Regions from separate parts of the Pantoea sp. RCC30.1 genome, predicted to be linked through region 4. Evidence: predicted binding sites of a transcription regulator. Region 4 holds the regulator's gene; each other region holds the start of a gene.
The links. Region 4 encodes sigma-54, which starts transcription at its own class of promoters, with help from an activator protein. Its sites were predicted from a motif close to GTTGGCACANNTTTCGCTNT; they were not measured.
Positions count from the first base shown of each region.

Region 1: a site for sigma-54 is predicted at 3,560-3,579, ahead of glnK (P-II family nitrogen regulator). Genes of this name have one in related genera too.
Region 2: a site for sigma-54 is predicted at 4,497-4,516, ahead of glnA (glutamate--ammonia ligase). Genes of this name have one in related genera too.
Region 3: a site for sigma-54 is predicted at 3,330-3,349, ahead of AC2LB6_RS08885 (gamma-glutamyltransferase family protein). Genes of this name have one in related genera too.

Region 1 is NZ_JBXUHX010000033.1:1,098-8,314, reverse strand. Features, by position in the region: gene AC2LB6_RS20765 (SmdA family multidrug ABC transporter permease/ATP-binding protein) at 1-1,605, shown strand, start outside; gene AC2LB6_RS20760 (SmdB family multidrug efflux ABC transporter permease/ATP-binding protein) at 1,598-3,373, shown strand; gene glnK (P-II family nitrogen regulator) at 3,631-3,969, shown strand; gene amtB (ammonium transporter AmtB) at 4,004-5,290, shown strand; gene tesB (acyl-CoA thioesterase II) at 5,341-6,204, opposite strand; gene AC2LB6_RS20740 (YbaY family lipoprotein) at 6,395-6,952, shown strand; gene AC2LB6_RS20735 (MGMT family protein) at 6,954-7,217, opposite strand, start outside.
Region 2 is NZ_JBXUHX010000029.1:9,808-17,024, forward strand. Features, by position in the region: gene hemN (oxygen-independent coproporphyrinogen III oxidase) at 1-291, shown strand, start outside; gene glnG (nitrogen regulation protein NR(I)) at 333-1,742, opposite strand; gene glnL (nitrogen regulation protein NR(II)) at 1,750-2,799, opposite strand; gene glnA (glutamate--ammonia ligase) at 2,938-4,347, opposite strand; gene typA (ribosome-dependent GTPase TypA) at 4,786-6,609, shown strand; gene yihX (glucose-1-phosphatase) at 6,819-7,217, shown strand, end outside.
Region 3 is NZ_JBXUHX010000007.1:130,136-137,352, reverse strand. Features, by position in the region: gene hpxZ (oxalurate catabolism protein HpxZ) at 1-119, opposite strand, end outside; gene AC2LB6_RS08895 (AtzE family amidohydrolase) at 119-1,516, opposite strand; gene hpxX (oxalurate catabolism protein HpxX) at 1,513-1,695, opposite strand; gene AC2LB6_RS08885 (gamma-glutamyltransferase family protein) at 1,708-3,294, opposite strand; gene hpxU (MurR/RpiR family transcriptional regulator HpxU) at 3,433-4,272, shown strand; gene AC2LB6_RS08875 (transporter substrate-binding domain-containing protein) at 4,464-5,249, shown strand; gene AC2LB6_RS08870 (amino acid ABC transporter permease) at 5,260-5,928, shown strand; gene AC2LB6_RS08865 (amino acid ABC transporter permease) at 5,928-6,584, shown strand; gene AC2LB6_RS08860 (amino acid ABC transporter ATP-binding protein) at 6,565-7,217, shown strand, end outside.
Region 4 is NZ_JBXUHX010000019.1:29,637-36,853, forward strand. Features, by position in the region: gene mtgA (monofunctional biosynthetic peptidoglycan transglycosylase) at 1-222, shown strand, start outside; gene npr (PTS phosphocarrier protein NPr) at 226-498, opposite strand; gene rapZ (RNase adapter RapZ) at 495-1,349, opposite strand; gene ptsN (PTS IIA-like nitrogen regulatory protein PtsN) at 1,397-1,876, opposite strand; gene hpf (ribosome hibernation promoting factor) at 2,028-2,315, opposite strand; gene rpoN (RNA polymerase factor sigma-54) at 2,337-3,770, opposite strand; gene lptB (LPS export ABC transporter ATP-binding protein) at 3,819-4,544, opposite strand; gene lptA (lipopolysaccharide ABC transporter substrate-binding protein LptA) at 4,550-5,101, opposite strand; gene lptC (LPS export ABC transporter periplasmic protein LptC) at 5,076-5,648, opposite strand; gene kdsC (3-deoxy-manno-octulosonate-8-phosphatase KdsC) at 5,645-6,211, opposite strand; gene kdsD (arabinose-5-phosphate isomerase KdsD) at 6,225-7,208, opposite strand.

The DNA of each region.
Region 1 (7,217 bases), on a different contig from region 4:
ATCATGATGTGGATTGGGATCATGCTGGCAACCGCAGTGGTGGTCTATCTGCTGCGCTATGTCTGGCGTGTGCTGCTGTTTGGAGCTTCCTACCAGCTGGCGGTTGAGCTGCGCGAAGATTTCTATCGCCAGCTGAGTCGTCAGCAACCGGCTTTTTATCTGCGTCATCGAACCGGCGATCTGATTGCGCGCGCCACTAACGATGTGGATCGGGTGGTGTTCGCGGCCGGGGAAGGGGTACTGACGCTGGTCGACTCGCTGGTCATGGGCTGTGTGGTGCTACTGGTGATGAGTACGCAGATCAGCTGGCAGCTGACGCTGCTGGCGCTGGTGCCGATGCCAATTATGGCCATCGTGATCCACCGCTACGGTAATCAGCTGCATCACCGCTTCAAACTGGCGCAGGCGGCCTTCTCCAGCCTTAACGATCAGACGCAGGAGAGTCTGACCAGCATCAGGATGATCAAATCCTTTGGCCTTGAACAGCATCAGTCGCAACAGTTTTCCGACATCGCCCGCGATACCGGCGAGAAAAACCTGCGCGTGGCGCGGGTGGATGCCCGCTTCGATCCCACTATCTACATAGCTATCGGCTTCTCAAATCTGCTGGCGATTGGCGGCGGCAGCTGGCTGGTATGGCATGACCAGATGACGCTGGGACAACTCACCAGCTTTGTCATGTATCTCGGGCTGATGATCTGGCCGATGCTGGCGCTGGCGTGGATGTTTAATATTGTCGAACGTGGCAGTGCCGCCTGGAGCCGAATTGGCGCGCTGCTGGCGGAAGCGCCAGCGGTGGAAGATGGCGAAAAGTCACTGCCACCTGAGCCGGGCACGCTGCAGGTCGCGATTCGCGCCTTTCACTATCCGGCCAGCGCGGCTCCGGTGTTAAGCGATGTCAGCTTCCAGCTGAAACCCGGCGAGATGCTGGGTCTGTGTGGGCCAACCGGCAGTGGTAAAAGCACACTGCTCAGCCTGATTCAGCGCCACTTCGATATTCAGCAGGGCGACATCCGCTATCATCAGATCCCGCTGCCGCAACTGCGGCTCGACAGCTGGCGCAGCCGTCTGGCCGTGGTCAGTCAGACGCCATTCCTGTTCTCAGACAGTGTGGCGAACAATATTGCGCTGGGGAAACCTGGCGCAACCCAGCAGGAAATTGAACATGCGGCCACGCTGGCCTGCGTTCATGACGATATCCTGCGTCTGCCACAGGGCTATGAAACGGAAGTCGGGGAGCGCGGTGTGATGCTGTCCGGTGGACAGAAGCAGCGTCTTTCGATTGCCCGGGCACTGCTGCTGAATGCCGAAATCCTGATTCTGGATGACGCGCTCTCCGCAGTAGATGGACGTACCGAACACGAAATTCTGCATAACCTGCGCATCTGGGGTCAGGGACGCACGCTGATTATCAGCGCGCACCGCCTGTCGGCACTGACGGAAGCCAGTGAAATTCTGGTGCTGCAGCAGGGCAGCGTGGCACAGCGAGGCGATCATGACACGCTGACCGACAGTGCTGGCTGGTATCGTGACATGTACCGTTACCAGCAACTGGAAGCGGCGCTGGATGATGATGAAAATGAAAAAGGAGTGCCGCATGGCTAAGTCTGCACGCTTGTGGCCAACCCTTAAGCGTTTGCTGAGTTATGGCAAGCCATGGCGTAAATCCCTGTCGCTGGCGGTAGGGATGCTGTGGATCGCTGCTGCAGCGGAAGTGACCGGCCCGGTACTGGTCAGCTACTTTATCGATAACCTGGTAGCGAAACATCAGATGCCCTGGGGTCTGGTTGCCGGACTGGTGATCAGTTTTATCCTGCTTCAGCTGCTGGCCGCCGGGCTGCATTACTGGCAGGCGCTGTTGTTTAACCGTGCCGCTATCGGTGTGGTCCAGCGGTTGCGCAGCGACGTGATGAATGCGGCGCTCTGTCAGCCGCTGAGCGCCTTTGATACCCAGCCGGTCGGACAGCTTATATCGCGCGTCACGAACGATACCGAGGTGATCCGCGATCTCTACGTCACGGTGGTCTCCACCGTGCTGCGCAGCGCCGCACTGGTTGGTGCCATGATGGTGGCGATGTTCAGCCTGGACTGGCGCATGGCACTGGTAGCAATGATGATCTTCCCGCTGGTACTGATTGTGATGTTCATCTATCAACGCTTCAGCACACCGATTGCCCGCCGGGTTCGCAGCTATCTGGCGGACATCAATAACGGCTTTAACGAAGTGATCAGCGGCATGAGCGTGATTCAACAGTTTCGTCAGCAGGCGCGATTTGGTGAGCGGATGGGCGAGGCGAGCCGCTCTCACTATCTGGCGCGAATGGAAACGCTGCGTCTGGATGGTTTTTTACTGCGTCCGCTGTTGAGCCTGTTCTCAGCGATGGTGCTGTGCGGGCTGCTGATCCTCTTTAGTTTCTCGGTGCCAGGCGTGTTTGAAGTCGGGGTGCTGTATGCCTTTATTACTTACCTGGGGCGCCTGAATGAGCCACTGATTGAACTGACTACGCAGCAATCTATGCTGCAGCAGGCGGTGGTTTCCGGTGAGCGTATCTTCGAGCTGATGGATGCAGCGCAGCAGCAGTATGGTGCCGATCAGCAGCCACTGGCGTCAGGCCGTATCACACTGAACAACCTGAGTTTTGCCTACCGTGAAAACCGCGATGTACTGAGTGATATTAATCTTGAGGTCGCACCGCGTGAGTTCGTAGCGCTGGTGGGTCATACCGGCAGCGGCAAAAGCACCCTGGCTAACCTGCTTATGGGCTATTACCCCGTGACGCGCGGCGAAATCCGTATCGATGACCGACCAATTAGCGTGCTGAGCCATGCCGTGCTGCGCCGTGGTATTGCGATGGTGCAGCAGGATCCGGTGGTGCTGGCCGATACGCTGCTAGCGAATGTGCGGCTGGGCCGCGACATCAGCGAGGAGGCTGTCTGGACTGTGCTGGAACAGGTGCAGCTTGCACCGCTGGCACATGCCTTGCCGGATGGAATTCATACCCGGCTGGGCGAACAGGGTAATAATCTATCAGTCGGACAGAAGCAACTGCTGGCGTTGGCACGTGTGCTGGTGGATCTGCCGCAGATACTGATCCTTGACGAGGCTACGGCCAATATCGACTCCGGCACCGAGCAGGCGATTCAGCAGACGCTTGAGAGGTTGCGCCAGCACAGCACACTGGTGGTGATTGCTCACCGCCTCTCAACGATCATCGACGCAGACAAGATTCTGGTGCTGCATCGTGGTCGTGTGGTTGAGCAGGGCACTCATCAGCAACTGTTGGCACTGCAGGGACGTTACTGGCAGATGTATCAGCTGCAACAGGCAGGTGAAGATCTGGCGTCGGGCGTGCCTGTAACATCTGAAAGCTGAGTTGCACCTTTTTTGCGCAGCTTTATCAGAATAATCTGTATAAATGCACTCCTTTGATGCCTTTAGCACCAAAGGAGTGCAGGCCCCCTCTGTAATCCCCGCTATCCGGCCCCTTTCTTTATACTCTTCTTTAAAACATCCCTTGCCCCGTCTCGCCTGAATAACTGATTAACGTCAGTTTTACACTCTGGCACAGGCTTTGCTTATATCCCTGCGTGTCCGTAAACATTACCTATTTACTCGCTGGAGGGGATCCAATGAAGCTGGTTACCGTCGTAATTAAGCCATTTAAGCTGGAGGATGTACGTGAAGCTTTATCCTCTATCGGCATTCAGGGGCTGACCGTCTCCGAAGTGAAAGGTTTTGGCCGTCAGAAAGGCCATGCAGAGCTTTATCGTGGCGCAGAGTACAGCGTGAACTTCCTGCCGAAGGTCAAAATTGATATCGCAATTGCTGACGATCAGTTAGACGAAGTGGTGGATGTCATCAGTAAAGCGGCTTACACCGGCAAAATTGGCGACGGTAAAATTTTCGTGGCTGAACTGCAGCGCGTCATCCGTATTCGTACCGGCGAGACCGATGAAGCCGCTCTGTAATTAAGACTCAGTACTGTGATGGGATGGAATAAAAATGAATAAAATTTTAGCTAAGTTGGGCCTCACCAGCCTGGCACTGTTACCCTCACTCGCAATGGCTGCGCCTGCCGTTGCGGACAAGGCTGATAACGCATTTATGATGATTTGCACCGCACTGGTGCTGTTTATGTCAATTCCAGGTATTGCGCTGTTTTACGGCGGTCTGATTCGCGGCAAAAACGTTCTGTCGATGCTGACGCAGGTCGCTGTCACCTTCTCGCTGGTCTGCGTGTTGTGGGTGGTCTATGGCTACTCGCTGGCATTCAGTGAAGGCAACGCCTTCTTTGGCGGCTTTGGCTGGGCCATGCTGAAAAACATTCAGCTGACCGCCGTAATGGGCAGCTTCTATCAGTATATCCATGTTGCGTTCCAGGCCTCATTTGCCTGTATTACCGTGGGTCTGATTGTCGGCTCCATCGCAGAACGTATCCGCTTCTCTGCGGTACTAATCTTTGTCGGTGTCTGGCTGACGCTCTCTTATTTACCTATCGCGCACATGGTGTGGGCGGGCGGTTTCCTGGCTCAGGATGGTGCGCTGGACTTTGCTGGCGGTACCGTGGTGCATATCAACGCTGCTGTAGCAGGCCTGGTGGGTGCTTATCTGGTAGGCAAACGTGCTGGCTTTGGTAAAGAGGCCTTTAAGCCACATAACCTGCCGATGGTCTTCACCGGCACCGCCATTCTCTATGTTGGCTGGTTTGGCTTCAACGCCGGTTCTGCATCTGCAGCAAACGAAATCGCGGCACTGGCTTTCCTGAACACCGTCGTCGCAACTGCGGGTGCTGTACTGGCATGGACCTTTGGCGAGTGGGCGGTACGTGGTAAGCCATCGCTGCTGGGTGCCTGTTCAGGCTTTATTGCCGGTCTGGTCGCAATTACTCCAGCCTGCGGTTATGTCGGCGTAGGCGGTGCATTAATCATCGGACTGGTCGGCGGGCTGGCAGGACTGTGGGGTGTAACCACCCTGAAAAAATGGCTGCGCGTGGATGATCCCTGTGATGTGTTCGGCGTGCACGGCGTCTGCGGTATTGTCGGCTGTATCCTGACAGGCGTGTTTGCCTCCTCTTCACTGGGCGGCGTTGGCTATGCACAGGGCGTCACCATGGGCCATCAGGTCTGGGTTCAGCTCTTCAGCGTGGGCCTGACTATCGTCTGGTCAGGCGTTGTCGCCTTCATCGGCTTTAAGCTGGCTGACCTGATTGTCGGTCTGCGCGTACCGGAAGAGCATGAACGTGAAGGTCTGGATGTAAACAGCCACGGCGAGAACGCTTACAACCAGTAATGTGTGGGCACTGAAAAGAATAATCGGGGGCGAGAAATCGCCCCCTTTTTTTATGCGCTGCGCTGACGCATTACCCCTTCCTGAACCGTAGAGGCCACCAGCACACCTTGCTGATTATAAAACTCACCCCGGACAAAACCCCGCGCGCCAGACGCTGAGGTACTGACCACGCTGTAGAGCAGCCATTCAGTGAAGTCGAACGGGCGGTGGAACCACATGGAATGGTCGATCGTGGCGACCTGCATGTCCGGCTCTAAAAAACCTTTACCGTGCGGCTGGAGCGCGACCGGCAGGAAGTTGAGATCGGAAGCGTAGCCGAGCAGGTACTGATGGATACGCAAGTCGGCGGGCAGTGGGCCGTTAGCACGAATCCAGACCTGGCGTTCAGGCTTGTCCACATGTCCCCGGAGAGGGTTGTGAATCTGTACCGGACGGATCTCCAGTGGTCGTTCAGCAATGAATTTCTCGCGTAACTTATCTGGCAGCATATGCGCCATTTTCTGCGCCATTGCCTGTTCCGTTAACAGATTTTCGGGTCCCGCCACCTGCGGCATCGGATTCTGATGTTCAAACCCGCTTTCCGGTGACTGGAACGAGGCGGTCATATAAAAAATCGGCTGCCCATTCTGAATGGCGCTGACCCTACGTGCGCTGAAACTTTTGCCATCACGCAGTGTTTCGACATCATAAATAATCGCTTTCTGGCTATCGCCGGGCCGCAAAAAATAGCTGTGAAAAGAGTGGATAAAGCGATCTTCCGGGACGGTTTGTTTAGCGGCATACAGCGCCTGACCCACCACCTGGCCGCCAAAAACCTGGCGCAGACCCAGATCTTCGCTCTGGCCGCGATATAAACCCTCTTCCAGTTTTTCCAGATTCAATAAATTCAGCAGATTTTGCAGTGCCTGACTCATGGCGCATTCCTCAATATAGTGACCTGCTCAGTGTGAAAGATCCGACCAGTTGACGTCAATCAGACTTTCCGTTTTGCCTCTGCCAGGCAAAATTTCGAATATGTGCCAAAATTAAGGACATACGGCGAGTGAAGCGCTGTAAGCAGGATTCGCTGCCGACAATCATTTTGATCAAATGGAGACGACATCAATGAAACTCAGGCATGTGTTTAGTGGCGTGGTTATCGCGGTTGCTGTTGCGGGATGCGCCGACAAGAGTAAGCCCGTTCCGACGCCAACGCTGGGTTCTGCGGTTGCAGGACAGACGGCCGCGATTGCGCAGCCAAATGTAAGTGGTTCGATCTATATCCGACAGCGCATTGCGCTGCCGCCGGATGCGGTATTAACCGTGACGCTGTCTGATGCCTCTGTATCCGACGCACCTTCAAAAGTGCTGTCGCAGCGTGTAGTGCGTACCGAAGGCAAGCAGGCACCGTTCCAGTTCGTGCTGCCGTTTAATCCGGCTGACATCCAGCCTAATGCACGCATTCTGTTAAGTGCTGCTATCACAATCGACGGCAAGCTGACGTTTGTGACTGAAGGCGTGAAGCCGGTCATCAACCAGGGCGGCACCAAAGCTGAACTGCTGCTGGTACCGGTACCGTCAGTGGCGATGCCAACCCAGCCTGGCGCAGCGACCACCGTTCCTTCGACTTCACCAACTCTGGTGACGCCGTCTGCTGCTGTTCCTGCACCAACCCATATTTGATTTATCGGGGCGACTTTGTCGCCCCTTTTTCCTGCCTGAAATCCCAGCGATAAGTCTCGAGATCGAGCTGTCCGTCATCACTTACCTCTATTCCTTCCGCTTCCAGCGCATCCCGCTGCCGCAACAGGCTGTCGCCCTGCAGTGAAAGAGTACCGTGACGATTGACGACCCGATGCCAGGGAAGGGTGGTGCCTTCAGGTAAGCGGCTCAGCACGCCTCCGACCTGACGTGACGCGCGCGGCGAACCGGCTAGCAACGCCACATC
Region 2 (7,217 bases), on a different contig from region 4:
GCCTTAACCGATGATGATTGTCTGCGGCGTGACGTGATTAAGACACTGATTTGTAACTTCTCGCTGGATTTTGCCGCGACAGAAGCGCAATGGAACATTCGCTTCAGCGACTATTTTGCTGAGGATCTGGCGCTGCTGAAACCGTTAATCGCTGACGGGCTGGTGGTACAAACGGCTGGCGGGCTTGAGGTGACGGGGATTGGCCGGTTACTGATCCGCAATATCTGTATGTGCTTTGATCGCTATCTGCGTCAGAAAGCACGTCAGCAGCAGTTTTCCCGCGTTATCTGAAGAAACGGGCTGGCAGATCACGCCAGCCCGTACCGAACCGCTTATTCCATGCCAAGCTCTTTCAGCTTGCGCGTCAGCGTATTTCGTCCCCAGCCCAGTAAACGTGCCGCTTCCTGCTTGTGGCCTTGCGTATGCCGCAGCGCAGTGGTGAGCAGCGTACGCTCCATCTCTGGCTGTGCTTCCGAGAGCAGATTCTGATGACCGGAACGCAGGGCGCGATCGGCCCACTGTGCCAACAGCGTTGCCCAGCTGTCAGGCAGCGACTGCACTGGATTTTCCGGGGTACTGGATTCAAACAGCTCCCCAGGCAGGTCCTGAATCAATACTTCCTGACCCGCAGCCATCACGGTCAGCCAGCGACAGGTGTTCTCCAGCTGACGCACGTTACCGGACCAGTGCAGCCGGGTTAAGGCTGTTTCGGTTTCCGGATGCAGAATCTTCGCTTCCACGCCCAGCTCACGGGCCGCGACCTGCAGGAAGTAACGCGCCAGACGCGGGATGTCCTCGCGACGCTCACGCAGCGGCGGCAAATGCACACGAATCACATTCAGGCGGTGGAACAGATCCTCACGGAACTTGCCTTCCTGTACACGTAATTCCAGGTTCTGGTGGGTTGCCGCGATGATACGCACATCCACTTTCACCGGCGCATAGCCACCGACGCGATAGAACTGACCATCGGCCAGCACGCGCAGCAGACGGGTCTGCACATCCAGTGGCATATCACCAATCTCATCCAGGAACAGCGTGCCGCCATCCGCCTGTTCAAAACGGCCCTGACGAATCTGGTTTGCCCCGGTAAAGGCACCTTTCTCGTGACCAAACAGTTCTGACTCAATCAAATCTTTGGGTATTGCCGCCATGTTCAGCGCGATAAAAGGCGCTTTAGTACGGGGGCTGTGGCGATGCAGCGCATGGGCCACCAGCTCTTTACCGGTACCGGACTCGCCGTTAATCAGCACACTGATCGAAGAGCGCGATAACCGTCCGATGATACGGAACACATCCTGCATCGCGGGGGCTTCACCGATGATATCGGTGGTCGGTCCGCTGACCGGCTGATTACGCGGTTGCTGCTGCTCCTGATAGTGGCTTATAGCTCGTTCTACCAGCGCAACCGCTTCGTCGATATCGAACGGTTTAGGCAGGTAATCGAATGCACCCTGCTGATAGGCACTGACGGCGGCGTCCAGATCCGAATGCGCTGTCATTATGATGACCGGAAGCATTGGATGCCGCTGTTTTATCTGCTTCAGCAGTGCCAGGCCATCCATACCCGGCATGCGAATGTCTGACAGTAAAACGTCCGGGGTTTTGGTCGAGAGGGCATCCAGCACCTCGCTTGCGCTATCAAAAGTCGCACAGCTCAAACCGGCTCCAGTGAGCGCGCGTTCAAGCACCCAGCGGATGGAGCTATCGTCATCGACGATCCAGACTATCCCTCGTTGCATAGAAACCTCACTGGCGAATAGGCAGGTAAACCGAAAACTCGGTGTGTCCTGGCCAACTGTTAAATTCTATTTTTCCTGAATGTTGATCAATCAGGCTACGGGCGATGGAGAGGCCTAAACCGGTTCCGCCTTCACGTCCGCTGACCATCGGATAAAACAGCGTATCCTGCAGCTGGGCCGGAATGCCGGGGCCATCATCTTCAATATCTATACGTGCCACCAGGCGATAACGCGTGCCGTGCAGCGTCAGCTGGAAAGCCGTGCGGGTGCGGATAATAATGGTGCCGCCGTCGTCGCCCAGCGCCTGAAGCGCATTGCGCACCACGTTAAGCAGCACCTGTTCGATCTGGTCGGGGTCGTGCGGCAGTTCCGGCAGGCTGGGATCATAATCCCGCACCAGCGAGACGTTCTCCGGCAGCTCCATCGAAACCAGATTCACCACTCGTTCAGCGACCTGATGAATGCTCTGCGTGATGTGCATGCCCGGCTGCTGCGGCCCTAACAGACGATCAACGAGATTCCGCAACCGGTCGGCCTGTTCAATAATCACTTTGGTGTATTCGTTCAGCGAGGGATCGGGCAGGGCGCGGGATAAAAGCTGTGCCGCGCCGCGCAATCCGCCCAGCGGATTTTTAATCTCATGGGCCAGGCCGCGAACCAGATCGCGAGCGGCCACCTGCTGGGCGTGCTGTAACTGCTCCTGACTGAGGCGACGCTGATTATCCATCGGCGCCATCTCCATCAGAATTAAGCCATCGGGTAACCGCTGGGCGGTCAGCGACATAATGTGTGCGCGACCATCTACCACCAGCGTGACCTCACTGTCAGTAAATCCCTGGCCAGCCTCAAGACTCTCTCGCATCACCTCGATATTCAGCGAAAAGTAGCCAGTTAATTCCGGTAACGGCGTGCCGAACAGTTTGCGTGAGCTTTGCGCCAGTAATTGCTGCGCCGCCGGGTTGGCGTAATGAATAACCAGATCGTTATCCACCAACAAAATACTGTTGATTAAAGCGTTGAGAATCTGCCCTGCATCGGGCAGAGAGCCAGTTGCCATAAAACGTTCCTCTGCACCAACCCGGTGCATTTTAGTCTTAAAGCCGAAAGGAGGGCGAATGAACGGTGAATTCGCGGAGAAAAAAGCCCATCCGAAGATGGGCTAAAAGTTTCCACGGCAACAAAATCGTTTGACCAGTTAAACGCTGTAGTAAAGCTCGAACTCAACCGGGTGTGGCGTCATGCGAACGCGATCCATCTCTGCTTTACGCAGTTCGATGTAAGCATCGATCGATTCGTCAGTGAATACACCACCGCGGGTCAGGAACTCGCGATCTTCGTTCAGTGCATTCAGCGCTTCTTCCAGAGAGCCTGCAACTTTTGGAATCTCAGCTTCTTCTTCCGGCGGCAGGTCATACAGGTTCTTATCCATAGCATCGCCAGGATGGATTTTGTTGATGATGCCATCCAGGCCAGCCATCAGCAGTGCGGTGAACGCCAGATATGGGTTAGCCGCTGGGTCCGGGAAGCGTGCTTCGATACGACGGGCTTTCGGGCTGGCAACAACCGGGATGCGGATTGAAGCTGAACGGTTACGGGCAGAGTAAGCCAGCATAACAGGTGCTTCATAACCCGGGACCAGACGCTTGTAAGAGTTGGTGGTCGGGTTCGCCAGGGCGTTAATCGCTTTAGCATGCTTGATGATGCCGCCGATGTAGAACAGCGCCATTTCAGACAGGCCGCCGTACTTATCGCCAGCAAACAGGTTCTGGCCACCTTTAGAGAGTGACATATGGCAGTGCATGCCCGAACCGTTGTCGCCAAACATTGGCTTCGGCATAAAGGTCGCGGTTTTACCATAAGCGTGCGCAACGTTGTGGACGACATATTTGTAGATCTGAATTTCGTCGGCTTTTTTGGTCATGGTATTGAAGCGGGTTGCCACTTCGTTCTGACCCGCAGTCGCCACTTCGTGGTGATGCGCTTCAACCACCAGGCCCATCTGCTCCATTGTCAGACACATGGCAGAACGGATGTCCTGTGATGAGTCGACTGGTGGAACCGGGAAGTAGCCGCCTTTCAGACCTGGACGGTGACCTTTGTTACCGCCTTCATACTCTTTACCGGTGTTCCATGCCGCTTCGATATCGTCGATAGCCACATGTGAACCGGACGTTGATGAACCGAAACGGATGTCATCGAACAGGAAGAATTCTGGTTCTGGTCCAAACAGCACGGTATCCGCGATGCCGGAAGAGCGCAGGTAATCTTCAGCGCGCTTAGCGATAGAACGTGGATCGCGGTCGTAGCCCTGCATGGTGCCTGGCTCAAGAATGTCACAACGGATGATCAGTGTAGAATCTTCGAAGAAAGGATCCATGACCGCCGTAGTGGCGTCAGGCATCAGCACCATGTCTGATTCATTAATGCCTTTCCAGCCGCCAATAGACGAACCATCGAACATTTTGCCTTCTTCGAAGAAGTCAGCATTAACCTGGTGAGCAGGGATCGTAACGTGCTGTTCTTTACCTTTGGTATCGGTAAAACGCAGGTCAACAAACTTAACTTCATGCTCGTTCATCATCGAGAGAACGTGTTCAGCGGACATACTCAACTCTCCTGGAAATGGTCTTTCATTATCTACATGGCGAGGAAACGTCGTTTCCGGAATCCGTTGCGGGAAAACAACTCCCTGACCAACATCTTCCGGCACGCTCTTCAACCGACATCTGACTGGCGTTTACGCTTGATTTAGATAAAGCGAATTCTGTGCCAACTTTCCCGATGTTGCTTAAATCGCCTTGTGCTGCACCTTTTTGTCATAAAGCGGCTGCACCACCGTGGTTTCGTTGCACCATGGTGGTGCTTTATGGCGATCTTAAGGCACTATTTTGGTGCATAAGACCAACTTAGTGCATTTTCTGCACCGGGAACAGGGCAAATTTGCGTCTATTCAATAAACTTTCAGTGAAAAGTGTGATGGTGTTCAGTCTTCCGCTTAATCAGTGTACAATAACGCGCTATTTCTAATGCCTGAGGCAAAGCTGTGATCGAAAATTTGCGTAACATCGCCATCATCGCGCACGTTGACCATGGAAAGACCACCCTGGTTGACAAACTGCTGCAACAATCCGGTACATTTGATGCCCGTACCGAAGCAACAGAGCGCGTGATGGACTCCAATGATTTGGAGAAAGAGCGTGGGATTACCATCCTCGCAAAAAACACCGCCATTAAGTGGAATGACTACCGTATCAACATCGTTGATACCCCAGGACACGCCGACTTCGGTGGTGAAGTTGAGCGCGTCATGTCCATGGTGGACTCGGTGCTGCTGGTTGTAGATGCGATGGATGGCCCTATGCCGCAAACCCGCTTCGTGACCAAAAAAGCGTTCGCGCATGGTCTGAAGCCGATTGTGGTTATCAACAAAGTAGACCGCCCTGGTGCGCGTCCGGATTGGGTTGTTGATCAGGTTTTTGACCTGTTCGTAAACCTGGATGCCACTGACGAGCAGCTCGACTTCCCTATCATTTTCGCCTCCGCGCTGAATGGTATTGCAGGTCTTGAGCACACCGACATGGCTGACGATATGACCCCGCTGTACCAGGCAATCGTTGACCACGTTGCGCCTCCGCAGGTTGAGGCTGATGCCCCACTGCAGATGCAAATCTCTCAGCTGGACTACAACAACTACCTGGGCGTGATCGGTATCGGTCGTATCAAGCGCGGTAAAGTTAAGCCTAACCAGCAAGTCACTATTATCGATAGCGAAGGCAAAACCCGTAACGGTAAAGTCGGTAAAGTCCTGACTCACCTGGGTCTTGAGCGTATCGACAGCGATCTGGCAGAAGCGGGCGATATCATTGCTATCACCGGTCTGGGCGAGCTGAACATCTCTGACACTATCTGTGATCCACAGAACGTGCAGGCGCTGCCAGCACTGAGCGTCGATGAGCCAACCGTAACCATGTTCTTTAACGTCAACACCTCACCGTTCTGCGGTAAAGAAGGTAAGTACGTGACTTCACGTCAGATCCTTGAGCGTCTGAACAAAGAACTGGTTCACAACGTGGCTCTGCGTGTTGAAGAAACCGAAGATTCTGACGCCTTCCGCGTATCAGGTCGTGGTGAACTTCACCTCTCTGTTCTGATCGAAAACATGCGTCGTGAAGGTTTCGAGCTGGCGGTATCCCGTCCGAAAGTTATCTTCCGTGAAATCGATGGCCGTAAACAAGAGCCATTCGAGAACGTCACGCTGGATATCGAAGAGAGCAGTCAGGGTTCAGTCATGCAAGCCATGGGTGAGCGTAAGGGCGATCTGAAAAACATGGATCCGGATGGTAAAGGCCGCGTACGTCTCGACTACGTGATCCCAAGCCGTGGCCTGATCGGCTTCCGTAACGAATTCATGACCATGACTTCCGGTACCGGTCTGCTCTATTCTACCTTCAGCCACTACGATGACGTTCGTCCGGGCGAAGTGGGCCAGCGTCAGAACGGCGTATTGATCTCCAACGGTCAGGGTAAAGCAGTTGCGTTTGCGCTGTTCAGCCTGCAGGACCGCGGTAAGCTGTTCCTGGGTCACGGTGCAGAAGTCTATGAAGGCCAGATTATCGGTATTCACAGCCGTTCTAACGACCTGACAGTTAACTGTCTGACCGGTAAGAAACTGACCAACATGCGTGCTTCAGGTACTGATGAAGCAACGACTCTGGTTCCGCCAATCAAGATGACCCTTGAGCAGGCGATCGAGTTTATCGATGATGACGAACTGGTAGAAGTAACACCACAGTCAGTGCGTATCCGTAAACGCCACCTGACTGAAAACGACCGTAAACGTGCATCACGTGGTCCTAAAGACGCATAATTGCGGCTTTAACTGATAAAGAGCCCCGCTTGCGGGGCTTTTTTTTGCCTGAAATCCCTGCCTCTTCAGCCGGGCCAGCGATTATTCATGGGATATGTCACGCTTTTTACCTACCCGCTGCCGTTTACGCTTTTCTCTCCGCGAGTGCCTGTTCAGCCTGCACTTTTGCCGCTAGAGTGAATACTCCAGGGAACAGAAGGAGACACACCATGCTGTATATCTTTGATTTGGGCAATGTGATTATCGATATCGACTTTAACCGCGTGCTGGGTGTCTGGAGTGATCTTAGTCGTGTGCCGCTGGCCTCGCTGCAAAGCCATTTCCAGATGGATGAAGCGTTTGAACAACACGAACGTGGCGAGATCAGCGATGAAGATTTCGCGCTGGCACTGTGTGAAAAGTTGGAAATCGCGCTGAGCTATGAACAGTTCGCGGCTGGCTGGCAGGCGGTCTTCGTCGACGTACGTCCGGAAATCCTGGCGCTGATGAACCGGCTGCGGCTGGAAGGGCATCGGGTGGTGATTCTCTCTAACACCAACAAGCTGCATTGCGACTTCTGGCCGACACAGTATCCGGATGTGCAGCAGGCGGCAGATAAAATCTATCTC
Region 3 (7,217 bases), on a different contig from region 4:
TCATGCCAGAACAGCGCATCCAGTTCATCCACGTCATTGCTGACGAGCGCCTGCTCGTAGCGATAAAACTGCGCCGTCACCTCGGTGAGCACCTGCGGTAAATTAATCTCTCTGTTCATCAGGCTCCTGCCATATTCATTTGCGGTATCGTAACGCCTTGTTGTTCCAGTGCCCAGGCGGCGCGTAACACCGCCTCTTCGTTAAACGGACGGGCGATAAGCTGTAATCCAATCGGCAGGCCACTTCGGGTGGCCAGTGGCACGGTACAGACCGGCAATCCCAGGAAGGAGATCGGCTGCGTCAGCATCCCCATGCTTGCTTTAGCAGGCAGCGATTCACCCTGAATCGTCAGAGTTTGCTGACCGATGGTGATCGCGCTGCAGGGGGTCGCCGGAGCGATCAGCACATCGAAGCGATCAAACAGCGGTAACACCTGCTGCTGGAAATGGCGACGGAAACGCTGCGCCTGTACATACCAGGCACCTGGCATCATGGCACCCGCCAGCAGACGCTCGCGTGAGTTCGGTTCAAACTGCTCCGGCATCTGACGCAGGGCGGGCAGATAGTGATTGCCGCCCTCTGCGGCGGTCATGATAAACGCAGCCGAGCGGGCCAGCTCCGCGTCCGGCATCAGTACCTCTTCCTGTGCCCCAAGCGCTGCCGCAACCACCGCGACGGCAGCGCGGGCATCCTCATCACACCAGCGGGCAAAAAAACCGCCCAGCACGCCGCAGCGTAATCCTTCGCTGCCCTGTGACAGCCCCGGTAGCGTGGTGGCCAAAGGATGAACGGCCTGAAACGCATCGGCGTGGTCTGCGCCCTGTAACAGGTCATAAACCAGTGCCAGGTCTTCAACCCGCCGTGCCAGCGGACCGATATGGTCAAGACTGGCGACAAACGGATGACTGCCGCTGCGTGACAGACGGCCAAAGGTGGGCTTAAGACCAAAAATACCGCACAGCGACGCGGGCACCCGAATCGAGCCGTTAGTATCGGTGCCAAGCGAAAAGTGGACCAGCCCGGCGGCGACGGCAGCCGCCGAACCGCCTGAGGAGCCGCCCGCCACGCGGCTCAGATCGCGCGGATTGTGTGTCGCACCATAGTGGCTGTTTTCGGTGGTAAAACCATAGGCGTAAGCATCCATATTCAGCATGCCCGACAGCAGTGCGCCAGCGTGACGCAGTTTCCCGATGGCAAATGCATCTGCCGATGCCGCAGGGCGATCGCGGAACAAGCTGGCACCGGCCAGCGTGCTGTGACCCGCCACATCAAACAGGTTTTTCACCGCATACGGGATGCCCGCCAGCGGTGGCAGGGTTTCGCCGCGTTGCCGCTGCGCATCAATCGCGCTGGCCTCTTTTAACATGCGCGGTCCGGTCACTTCCGTCCAGGCATTCAGCGCCGGATTATGCTGCTCTACCGCCTGCAGCGTGCTCTTCGCCACCTCCAGCGCGCTGACGTCACCCTGCTGGATCGCCCGTTGCAGGATCTGAATCGAAATGTCACCTAATCTCATGCCTGGTATACTCCTGCTACTTCCAGACGGTCGTCCAGCGGAAACGCCATCAGCGGCGCGGCCATCTCCGCGATACGCGATAGCTGGATCAGCAGTTCAGCGCGGCGGGCGTCATCCAGTTCCAGTTGCAGGATCTGCTCCATATGGCCGATGTAGCTGGCCCAGTCGTGTTGATTCATGATTCGCTCCTGTTAAAAACCGGCGGCGCTGCCGTTACTGCGTGGATCGCTTGCGCCCTCAAACATGCCGTTGCTGTGGCGCACAATGGCGCCCGCATGGCCCACGGATTCGCTGAAGTCCGGCAGCAGCTCCACCTCATGTCCCCACAGACGCAGCATCAATACCGTTTCGTCGTCAAAACGGCCTTCCAGTTTCAGCGAGTCTGATGATTGCCCCCAGGTCCGGCCCAGCAGCCAGCGCGGCGCACTGACCGCCTGTTGTAACGGCAGGCCCTGAATCACATGGCGGGTAAAAATCGCCGCCTGAGTCTGCGGCTGTCCATCTCCGCCCATTGCGCCATACACCATTGTCCGGCCATCTTTCAGCCGTGCGGCGGCAGGATTCAGGGTATGGAACGGCTGCTTGCCGGGCACCAGCGCCAGCAAATGTTCAGGATCGAGGCTGAACGCCGCGCCACGGTTCTGCCAGGTAATGCCCGTGCCGGGCAGTACCACACCGCTGCCAAACTCGTGGTAGATGCTCTGAATAAAGGAGACGGCAAGACCGCTGCTGTCCATCACGCCCATCCAGACCGTATCGCCCGGTCCGCGTCCATTTCCCCAGGCTGCCGCCTCACCATCGGTGATCTGACTGGCGAGCGTGGCAAGGTGATCGCTGTCCAACAGCGCCTGCAAATCTTCGGTGACGTGACGCGGATCGGTGATGTGTTTGTCGCGCAGCACAAAGGCTTTCTTGGTGGCTTCTACGATACGGTGCACCGTCTGCGCACTGTCAGCCTCCGCCATCTCCAGACGATCGGTGATGCCGAGGATCGCCAGCGACACCATGCCCTGCGTCGGTGGGGTGATATTCCAGATGTCGCCTTCGCTGTGGGAGAGATGCAGCGGCGTCGTACGGCGGGCGCGGTGCTGCTGCAGATCGGCTAGCGTGACCGGCATGCCGAGCGTGGCCATCTCATCGGCCATATGGTGAGCCAGCGGGCCACGATAAAAACTGTCGAGTCCCTCTTCGGTGAGCTGGCTCAGGGTATTCGCCAGTGCGGGCTGGGTAAAACGGCTGCCCGGCTGCGGCACATCGCCATCGGGCATAAAATTGGCGCTGAAGCCGGGCTGATGCTGCAACTCACTGCGGAACGTCGCGGTGGCGGCGCTCTGTGAAGCGGTCACCGGAATGCCGTCGGCGGCGTAGCGAATCGCATCACGCAGCAGACGAGCCAGCGGCAGTGGCGGGGTGCCCATCTCCGCAGAGAGCGTCAGTGCCTCCTGCCAGCCGCTGACCGTTCCGGCCACGGTCAGCGCTGCTTTCGGCCCGCGATGCGGGATCTTCGGATGATCGGCGTAGACATCGCGGTGAGCCAGCGAACCGGCTGCACCGCTGGCGTCGATCGCGACGGGATCGCCGCCAGGCGGCAGAATCAGCCAGAAACCGTCGCCGCCCAGTCCATTCATGTGCGGGTAGACCACGGCGATAGTCGCGGCAGCGGCGACCATCGCTTCAATGGCATTACCGCCGTCACGCAGCACCGCGAGTGCGCTTTCACTCGCCAGATGGTGTGGCGTCACCGCCATCCCCTGCGGGGCCATGTTGCTTTGAATCATCTTTTTCTCGTTATCCGGGTGACAGAATCCATAACAAAGCAAGAGCCGTTCCAGTTTTCACCCCGGGCTGACAAAGCGCCGATTAACCTGGCGTAAATTGTGCTAGCTTCTGCTGAAACAAAAGTTACAGGACGCCTTATGAAACAGCTTGATGAACGACTCAGAAGTCACTATCCCCAGCTCTCTCCGCAGGAGCAGCGTATTGCCGACTTCGTGTTTGACCACTTCGATGACCTGATCAGCTACAACAGCGCCGAGCTGGCGCGGCTCAGTGGCGTGTCGAAAGCCACGGTCAGTCGGCTGTTTAAGCGACTGGGCTACGAAAAGTACAAGGATATGCGTGATGAGTTACGCATCCTGCGCCAGAGCGGTATGCCGCTGACCGATAATCGTGATGCGGTGCAGGGCAATACGCTGCTGGCGCGCCACTACAAGCAGGAGATGGCAAATCTGACGCAGTGGGTAAACAGCCTGGATGCCCGGCACTTTAACGAGGTTATCCAGCAGCTGGCGCAGGCAAAACGCATCTTTATCATCGGCATGCGCAACGCCTATCCGGTAGCGCTGCATCTGCGCCAGCAACTGGTGCAGGCGCGTGCGCAGGTGCATATCCTGCCGCAGCCGGGCCAGACGCTGGCTGAGGAGCTGGTGGATATCACGTCGGATGACATGGTGATTGTGATGGCCTTTCGTCGTCGTGCGCGCATCATTCGTCCGCTGATGCAGCAGCTGCAGGCTGCCGGTGTCCCAATGCTGGCGCTATGTGAGCCGCAGGCGCAGACGGTAATTGCGCTGGCGCGCTGGCAGCTCTGTACGCCGCTGGACAGCGTTTCCGCCTTTGACAGTTACAGTGCGGCCATGAGTCTGGTTAACCTGATCGCCAATGCCCTGCTGCATGAAATGCTGGCTCAGGGACGTCAGCGTATTCATCAGATCGCCGACCTTTATCAGCAGTTCGACGAGCTGGAGCACCGTTAACAGGCACCCTTTTGGTGCTTTGCCCCATTTCAGAACACCGCCTCTTCGGCGTAGTCGCCCCGATTACGCCCGAATTCTGCTGAACTCTCTGCCGTTTAAGCCTTTTTTTGTTACCGCCCGGGTTGGCACATTAGTTGCAGATTGCATGTCAAAGAATCTTTTGTTTCACGTTAATCTCACCGGGGTGCATAATGAAAAAAGTTTTAATGGCGGTTGCGACAGCGGCATTACTGATGGCACAAGCGGGAAGCGCGCTGGCCGATCAACTGCAGGACATCCAGAAACGTGGCGTCATCCGCGTCGCCGTGCCGCAGGACTTCCCGCCGTTTGGCTCGGTCGGCACTGACCTGCAGCCACAGGGTTATGACATCGACACGGCAAAATATCTGGCAAAGCAGATGAAACTTAAGTTGCAGTTGGTGCCTGTCAGCAGTGCCAACCGCGTGCCTTATCTGCAAACCGACAAGGTCGATCTGGTTATCTCCAGCATGGGTAAAAATGCCGAGCGTGAGAAAGTGATCGACTTCACCCGCGCCTATGCGCCGTTTTTCCTGGGCGTATTTGGTCCGAAAGGCGATGAGATCAAAGCGGCGTCGGCTCTGAGCGGCAAGTCGATTGGCGTCACACGCGGTGCGGTAGAAGATATGGTGCTCAGCGAAGTCGCCCCGAAAGATGCGCAGGTGAAACGCTACGAAGATAACAATACTACGTTGTCTGCGTATCTCTCTGGTCAGGTGCAGTATGTCGCAACCGGTAACCTGGTCGTCGCCGCTATTGCGCGCCAGAATCCGGCCAAAGCGCCCGTCGCGCAGTTTATGCTGAAAGATTCACCCTGCTTTATCGGACTGAAGAAAGATGAGCCTGCGCTGAAAGCGAAAGTGAATGAGCTGATTGAGCAGGGCATCAAAGATGGCACCCTGAATAAACTGTCAGAAGAGTGGCTGAAAGCGCCGCTGCCCACCAACCTCGGCGCCTGAGGACGGATTCATGACCGGGCAACTTAACTTTCCCGCCCTGTGGCCCTACTGGCCGGAGCTGCTCTCCGGTCTGTGGGTCACCATCCAGCTGACGGTGCTGGCGACGACCGGTGGTGTGGCGCTGGGCATTGCGGGCGCGGCTCTGCGCAGCGGCAAACCTGGCTGGATGAGCCGCCTGTGGGGCATCTATGTCGAGCTGATCCGCAATACGCCGTTCGTGGTGCAACTGTTCTTTATCGTTTTCGGTCTGCCTGCGCTGGGGATGAAACTCACCGCTGGCGAGGCGGCGCTGCTGGCGATGCTGATCAACCTCGGGGCCTACAGCACCGAGATTATCCGTGCCGGGATCCAGGTCACACCTAAAGGGCAGTGGGAAGCAGGCCGGGTGCTGGGATTAACCCGCAGCCAGACGTTTCTGCGGGTCGTGCTGCCGCCTGCTTTACAGCGCATTTATCCAGCGCTGGTGAGTCAGTGCATCATCGTGATGCTGGGGTCATCGGTGGTGTCGCAGGTCTCCTATGAGGAGCTGACCTTCGCCGCTAACCTGATCCAGTCGCGCACCTTCTTAAGTTTTGAGGTCTATCTGGTGACCACGCTGATCTACCTGGCGTTGTCGATTGCGATGCGCCATCTGCTGCTGGCGATTGGCCGTAAATGGTTTGGAGTGCAGCCATCATGATGACGACCTTTACCGACTGGGACATCCTGCGCAACCTGCTGCTGGCGGCGCGCTGGACCCTGTTGCTGTCGCTGGTGGCCTTTGTCGGCGGAACGCTGGTGACGCTGCCGCTGCTGTTTCTGCGTCTGCTGCAACGTAAGTGGCTGACGCGCGTAATACGCGGTTACACCGCGCTGTTTCAGGGCACGCCGCTGCTGATGCAGCTGTTCCTGGCGTTTTTCGGCGTCGGGCTGTTCGGCATTGATGTCGCGCCCTGGACCGCAGCCTCGCTGGCGCTGACCTTCTACACCAGCGCCTTTCTGATCGATATCTGGTACGGCAGCATCCGCGCCCTGCCGAAAGGGCAATGGGAAGCGTCACGCTGCCTCGGCCTGACCTTTGGTCAGACGCTGTGGCGGGTGGTTGCGCCGCAGGCGATCCGCATCGGTATCGCGCCGACGGTGGGATTTGCTGTACAGGTCATCAAGGGCACAGCGCTGGCGTCAATTATCGGGTTCATCGAGTTGACTAAAGCGGGCACCATTCTGAACAACGTGACCTATCAGCCGTTTAAAGTCTTTGGGCTGGTGGCGCTGGGCTACTTCCTGATGTGTTATCCGCTGTCTCGCTACAGCCAGTATCTGGAGAAAAAATTCAATGCCGCTCATCACCATTAATCAGGTGCAAAAATATTACGGCGATAACCATGTGTTGAAAGGCGTGGATCTGGATATCGACATGGGCGAGGTGATCTCGATCATTGGGCGCAGCGGATCGGGCAAAAGCACACTCTTGCGCTGCATGAACGGGCTGGAGGGCTATCAGGAGGGCAGCATCAAGCTCGGCGGGATGACGATTACCGATCGCGACTCGCAGGCACGTGAAATCAGCCGCTCGGTCGGGATGGTGTTCCAGAGCTTCAACCTCTTCCCGCACATGACGGCGCTGGAGAACGTCATGCTGGCGCCGCGCCGCGTGCTGAAGAAAAGTGACGCCGAGTGCCGGGCGCTGGCGGCGCAGATGCTGGAGAAGGTCGGGCTGGGCGAACGTCTTAACTACTATCCTGCCAGCCTCTCCGGCGGTCAGCAGCAGCGCGTGGCGATTGCCCGTGCGCTGGCGATGACACCGAAAGTTTTACTCTGTGATGAGATCACCTCCGCGCTCGATCCTGAACTGGTGGGCGAAGTGCTCAAAGTTCTGGAGCAGCTGGCGGCAGAAGGAATGACCCTGATCCTCGTCACGCATGAAATGAGCTTCGCCCGCGACGTGGGCGATCGTGTGGTCTTTATGCATCAGGGGCGCGTCTGGGA
Region 4 (7,217 bases):
GGTATCTTTGGCGTTGAGGCGGCTTCACAGCGCTACTTCCATAAGCCAGCCAGCCGGCTGACCGCAGCCGACGCCGCTTTGCTGGCTGCAGTACTGCCTAATCCGATTCGTTATCGTGCTGCTGCGCCCTCAGGTTATGTCAGAGAGCGGCAGCAGTGGATACTGCGTCAGATGCGCCAGCTGGGCGGCGAGGGCTTCCTGCAGCGTAATAAGCTCGACTAAACCTTAATCTTCATCGAAGCCCGCTTCAAATAGCTCAATGACCGCAGCCAGCGCCGGAACTTCCTCCGGGCCGCTGGCTTCGATCTCAATGTGCCCGCCTTTGGCCGAGTCGAGCATCAGCAGCGCAATCACGCTGCTGGCTTCGGCTTCCGTACCCGCCTCATTGCGCAGCAACACTTCGGCATCAAAGCTCTGCACCAGCTCAAACAACTTCATGGCCGGACGGGCGTGCATGCCCAGCTTATTTTTTATTTCTACAGTTTGTCGGACGGTCATGATTTGCGCTTTTCCAGCGTGCGATGGCGTGACTGAACATTCTTACCGCGCGAACGGAAGTAATCCGCCAGTTGTTCTGCGATATAGACAGAGCGGTGTTTGCCGCCGGTGCAGCCAATCGCCACGGTAAGATAGCTACGGTTATTGGTTTCCAGCATCGGCAGCCAGAGTTCAAGGTAGCTGCGCGTCTGGTAGATAAAGTTATGCACTTCAGTGTGACGATCAAGGAAGGCCGCCACAGGACGATCGAGGCCGGTCATCGGGCGCAGTTTCGGATCCCAGTGGGGGTTGGGCAGAAAGCGCACGTCAAACACATAATCAGCGTCAATCGGGATGCCATGCTTGAAGCCAAAGGATTCAAACACCATGGTCAGCTCGCGTTCACGCTTGCCCAGCAGGCGGGTGCGCAGCATCTCGGCCAGTTCATGCACCGACATCTCTGAGGTGTCGATGATCAGATCGGCTCGCGAACGCAGCGGCTCCAGCAGATCGCTCTCTTCATCGATGGCGCTCTCCAGCGACAGGTTTTTGCTGGAGAGGGGATGCAGACGGCGCGTATCGCTGTAGCGACGAATCAGGGTGTTGCGATCGGCATCGAGGAACAGCAGCTGAGGTGAAAATGTGTCAGGCAGATTATTCAGTGCGGTTTCAAAAATTTCCGGGGATTCAGGCATGTTACGCACGTCGATACTGACCGCTGCCGAAATATTGCGCTCAGCCAGCGAGTTAGCTAACTCAGGCAGCAGCACGACTGGCAGGTTATCAACACAGTAGAACCCCATATCTTCCAGCGCACGGAGTGCCACTGACTTCCCCGAGCCTGAACGACCGCTAACGATCATCAGCACCATGACCTTCTCTCCCGTTTTAAAACCGGCTCCAGGCCGGTAAAGACGCGTTACTGCTCTGTCTGGACTTCCGTAATAATGGCGTAGAGCTCTTCATCACTCTGCGCAGCACGCAGACGACGGCAGACCGTTTTATCTGCCAGACGCTTCGCCACCAGTGACAGGGTGTGCAGGTGTGTTTTGCACTGGTCAGCCGGGACCAGTAAGGCAAACAACAGATCGACCGGCTGGTTGTCGACGGCATCAAACGCAATCGGCTGTTCGAGGCTGATAAACACCCCAACCGCGCGCAGCGTATCCTCTTCCAGCTTGCCGTGAGGAATGGCTATCCCGTTACCAATACCGGTACTGCCCATGCGTTCGCGGGTCAGGATCGCTTCGAAAAGCGTCTGGTGCGGCAGGTTGAGCTGCTTAGCGGCCAGTTCGCTGATGATTTCCAGCGCACGTTTTTTGCTCTGGCAGTGTACGCCGCTGCGGGTGCAGTCTGGCGAAAGCACTGTGCTCAATTCCAGTGTGAGATCGTTGTTCATTATCGTTTCACTTGCGTGTTCACCAGGCCATTCACCGCAGCGCGTCTTAACGCCCGAGACAAACGGCGCTTGCTCAGATGACAAAACGGGGCGGATTATCCGCCCCATCCTGTCGGCTCTGCGCGCCAGGCGCGCGTCGCTAGCGTGAAGGTTAGTGTTTTTTCAGTTTATCTTTGTGTTTGGTCAGCTGACGGGCAAGCTTGTCGATCAACCCATCAATTGCCGCATACATATCTTCCGCTTCTGATGTGGCGTGCAGCTCGCCACCATTCACGTGTAGTGTTGCGTCCGCCACCTGAGTGACTTTCTCAACCTTCAGGACAATATAGACCTGATTGATATGTTCAAAATAATGTTCCAGTTTGGCAAATTTACCGTTTACGAATTCACGCAGAGGCGCAGTGATTTCAACGTGTTGCCCGGTCAGGTTCAGCTGCATAGGTCTTCCTTCTCATTTCTTTCAAACCAGTTGCTTACGCTGGTTCGATGGCGGGATGGATAAAGACTCACGATATTTGGCGACGGTACGCCGTGCCACCATAATCCCCTGATCAGATAACATGGAGGTCAGTTTACTGTCGCTCAAGGGTTTGGCTGGATTTTCCGCCGAAATTAATTTCTTCACCAGGGCACGAATCGCCGTCGAGGAGGCTTCGCCGCCACCTTCAGTATTGACGTGACTGGAGAAAAAGTACTTCAGTTCAAAAATGCCACGCGGGCTGTGCAAATACTTCTGCGTGGTCACACGGGAAATGGTCGACTCATGCATCTCAACAGCCTGGGCGATATCCGCCAGCACCATCGGACGCATAAATTCTTCACCCTGCTCGAAAAACGCCTGCTGCTGCTCAACAATGCAGCGCGTCACTTTCAGCAGCGTATCATTGCGGCTTTCCAGACTCTTAATCAGCCAGCGGGCTTCCTGCAGGTTGCTGCGAATGAACTGGCTGTCGCTGTCGTTGCGCGTCGCGCCGCCCATTGCCGCATAGTGCTGATTAATCTTGAGGCGCGGCACGCTGTCGGCATTGAGTTCAACCGTCCAGCGGCTGCCAACCTTACGCACCAGCACATCGGGAATGACATATTCCGGTTCGCTGGTGTTAATCGACTGACCCGGACGCGGGTCCAGCGACTGAATCAGCAGCATCGCCTCTTTCAGCACCTCTTCTTTGAGACGCGTCACCCGCATCAGGCTGCGGAAATCGTGATTTGCCAGCAGGTCAAGATGTTCGCTGACGATCAGGCGTGCTTCAGCCAGCATTGGCGTTTCAGGCGCATATTGCGACAGCTGAACCAGCAGACAGTCACGCAGATCGCGCGCGCCAACACCAATAGGATCAAAGCGCTGGATGCGTTTCAGCACCGCTTCAACTTCATCTGCTTCAAGCTCATCGTTGCCGATACTGTCGAGGATCTCCTCAAGCGAAACGGTGAGATATCCGGTGTCATCAATAGCATCGACGATAGAGGTGGCAATAGCGCGATCGGTGTCACTGAAAGGCGTCAGTCCAACCTGCCACATCAGATAGTCCTGAAGTGACTGCGTGGTTTCGCCTTGATAAACCGGTAACTCATCATCCTGATAATCGGTGCCGGTGCCGGAAGGCGTGCCCGCGGTATAGATCTCATCCCAGGTGGCATCCAGCGGCAGTTCATCGGGCATCTCTTTCTGCTCAAGCGCTTCGCGTGTATCCAGCGCCTCAGACTCTGACGATTCGCGGGAGTCGATCTCTTCATGCAGATCAGTCTGCTCAAGCAGCGGATTGCTTTCGAGAGCAAGCTGTAACTCCTGCTGGAGTTCAAGCGTAGAGAGTTGCAGCAGACGAATCGCCTGCTGCAATTGTGGAGTCATTGCCAGCTGTTGGCTGAACCTGAGTTGTAAACCTTGCTTCATAGACAGGATAATCGTTCCCAGGTAAACATCGGTATTAACGACACCTTATCAGAGTCTGAACTCTTCACCCAAATAAACCCGCTTAACCTGCTCATCCGCAAGAATTTCATTAGGTGTTCCGTGCGCAATCAGGCGTCCCTGGCTGACGATATAAGCCCGCTCACAGACCGCTAAGGTTTCACGCACGTTATGGTCGGTGATCAGCACGCCGAGGCCGCTGTCACGCAGATGCTCAATGATTTTCTTGATGTCGATAACGGAGATCGGGTCAACACCGGCAAAAGGCTCATCCAGCAGGATAAATTTAGGATTAGCAGCCAGTGCGCGCGCGATCTCAACTCGACGTCGCTCACCACCTGAAAGTGCCTGACCCATGCTGTCGCGCAGGTGCTCGATGTGGAACTCTTCCATCAGCTCACGGGCGCGATCCTGGCGTTGCTCTTCGGTCAGATCATCACGAATCTGCAGTACTGCCATCAGGTTATCGTAGACGCTGAGGCGACGGAAAATCGACGCCTCCTGCGGCAGATAGCCGATGCCACGACGCGCACGCGCATGCAGCGGCAGGATACTGATATCTTCATCATCAATAACAATGCGGCCAGCGTCACGCGGGACAATGCCCACCACCATGTAAAAGGTGGTGGTCTTACCGGCCCCGTTCGGGCCAAGCAGGCCGACAATCTCGCCGGACTTTACCTGCAGACTGACATCTTCTACCACGCGACGGCCTTTATATGCCTTCGCCAGGTTTTCTGCGATTAATGTGGCCATAGCTATCAGTTACTCTTCTTTCCGCTGTTGGACGAACCTTTATCCTGAAGTTGCGACGGCACCAGGACGGTGGTGACGCGCTTGTTCTGGCCCTGGCTGTAAGCCTGCATTTTCTGCTCTTTTACCAGATAGGTAATACGATCGCCTTTGATGTTGCTGTCCTGCTGCTCAATGAAAGCATTGCCGGTCAGTTCAACGAAATCGTTAGCCAGTTCGTAGTGCAGTTTTGAGGCATGGCCCTGAACCGGCTTGCCGCTGTCCTGCATCTGATAGAAGGTAGCGGGATTACCGTAGGCATCAACGATGGTTTTCTTGCTGTCGCCGCCAGGACGGGTCACCACGACTTTATCCGCCGTGATTTTGATTGAACCCTGCGTCACGATGACATTGCCGGTAAAGGTCGCGACATTGCCCTGCAAATCCAGCGCCTGATTCTGCGAGTCAATATTGACGGGCTTATCCGAGTCACCGGTCAGGGCAAGCGCTGGAACGCTGGTTGCCAGCAACATGCTGGCCAGTAAAAGCTTCAGGCTATTTTTGTTCATTTTGAATTTCATATGAGGTTTTGACCTTCTCGATTAACTCGGCGTTTTTTGTCCGTAAATTGCCGCGCATTTTCATGCCGGTGGAGTTAAAACTGCGGCCATACAATGTCACCTGGTCATCAGAGGTAACGTCCTGAGTGACAAGATTGATCTGCGCGTTATCCGTTTTGATACGCTCAAGCTGAGAATCCTGCGTCAGCGTATTCAGCTCAACATGGCCATACAGATAAAGCATACGATCTTTGGTGAGCTTTGCTTTATCCGCGCGTAGCGTCCAGGTAGGGATTTTGTTCTCATCATAAGTGGTCATCACCGGATTTTCGAACCAGCTCAGCTCGTCATCCGAGAAATAGGTCACTTTGTCTGAGACCAGTTTATATGACAGCGCGCCCTGCGGGTTGTAAACCACAGTATGTGAATCCGCACTGGTATAGGTCGGCGACTGACTGCCCGTCCCGACTGGCGTGGCATCGTCATCCTGGTTAGTAAGATTCCAGCCGATCAAAACCAGTGCAATCAAGGTCAGAATCAGCGTTATCCAACGCCTGCTTTTACTCATACTGATTGCCCTTTGGCATCCTCAAATTTGTTCTGCGCCATTAAGATCAGGTCACATACTTCGCGAACCGCACCGCGTCCGCCGGCGATCCGCGTGACATAATGCGCGCGTGGCAACAGGATTGGATGTGCATCCGCTACCGCCACGCTTAATCCCACTTTCGCCATAACCGGCCAGTCGATCAGGTCATCACCGATGTAGGCGACCTGATCGTCGGAAAGAGACAGTTTATCCAGAAGTTCACGATAGGCCAAAAGCTTATCGGATTGTCCCTGATAAAGATGACGGATGCCGAGCGTTTTGCAGCGATCTTCCATCAGACGGGCATTGCGGCCGGTAATAATAGCCACTTCCACATCGGAGGTCAGCAAACAGCGCACGCCGTAACCGTCCCGCACGTTGAATGCCTTCAGCTCTTCGCCATTATTCCCCATGTAGATCACTCCGTCGGACATCACGCCATCGACGTCGCAGATCAGCAGACGAATGTTGCTGGCGCGCGCCATAAAGTCCGCAGTGACCGGGCCGTAGCAGGTTTCAATCGGGGGAGTTGCCTGTTGCATTTTCTCTTCCTGTTCAGACTACGCCAGCGCGCAGCATGTCATGCATATGTACCACACCGAGCAGACGGTCGTCATCGGCCACCAGAATTGAGGTAATGTTTTTGGTCTGCATGAGGTTAAGGGCTTCAACCGCCAGCATGTTTGGCCGGACGCGGATGCCACCTGGCGTCATCACTTCTCCAATGGTGGCGCGCTGGAAATCGATGCCCATATCAAAGATGCGGCGCAGGTCACCATCAGTAAAGATACCTTCAATTTTCATCAGACCGTCGACGATTACCGTCAGCCCCAGATTCTTGCGGGTAATTTCCAGCAGCGCATCGCGCAGTGAGGCATCACGCGTGACGTGCGGCAGCTCATCACCGCTGTGCATGATATCAGCCACATGCAGCAGTAGTTTGCGGCCCAGCGCACCGCCAGGGTGGGAGAGGGCAAAGTCTTCCGCCGTGAACCCGCGCGCTTCCAGCAGCGAAACCGCCAGCGCGTCGCCCATTACCAGCGTGGCTGTGGTGCTGGTGGTGGGTGCCAGACCCAGCGGGCAGGCTTCCTGCGGAACATGGACACACAGATGTACATCGGCAACCCGGGCCATCGCACTATCAGGTCGGCCGGTCATGCAGATCAACGCAATGTGCTGACGTTTCAATACCGGAATCAACGCGAGGATTTCGTTCGACTCACCGCTGTTGGAGATGGCAATAACCACATCATTTTTGCTGACCATGCCGAGATCGCCGTGGCTGGCTTCAGCCGGATGCACAAAAAAGGCGGGTGTACCGGTACTGGCAAAGGTCGCCGCCATTTTTTTGCCGATATGGCCAGACTTGCCCATGCCCATCACCACCACTTTCCCCTGGCAGGTGTAGATCAGGGCACAGGCGCGGGCGAAATCATCGTTGATGTATTGATCGAGTTGTTCCAGTCCTTCACGCTCGATGCGCAGGACGGTTTTTCCCGCCTGCTGGAAATCAAATGCTGTTGGTTGCTGATATGACATAGTGAGTCT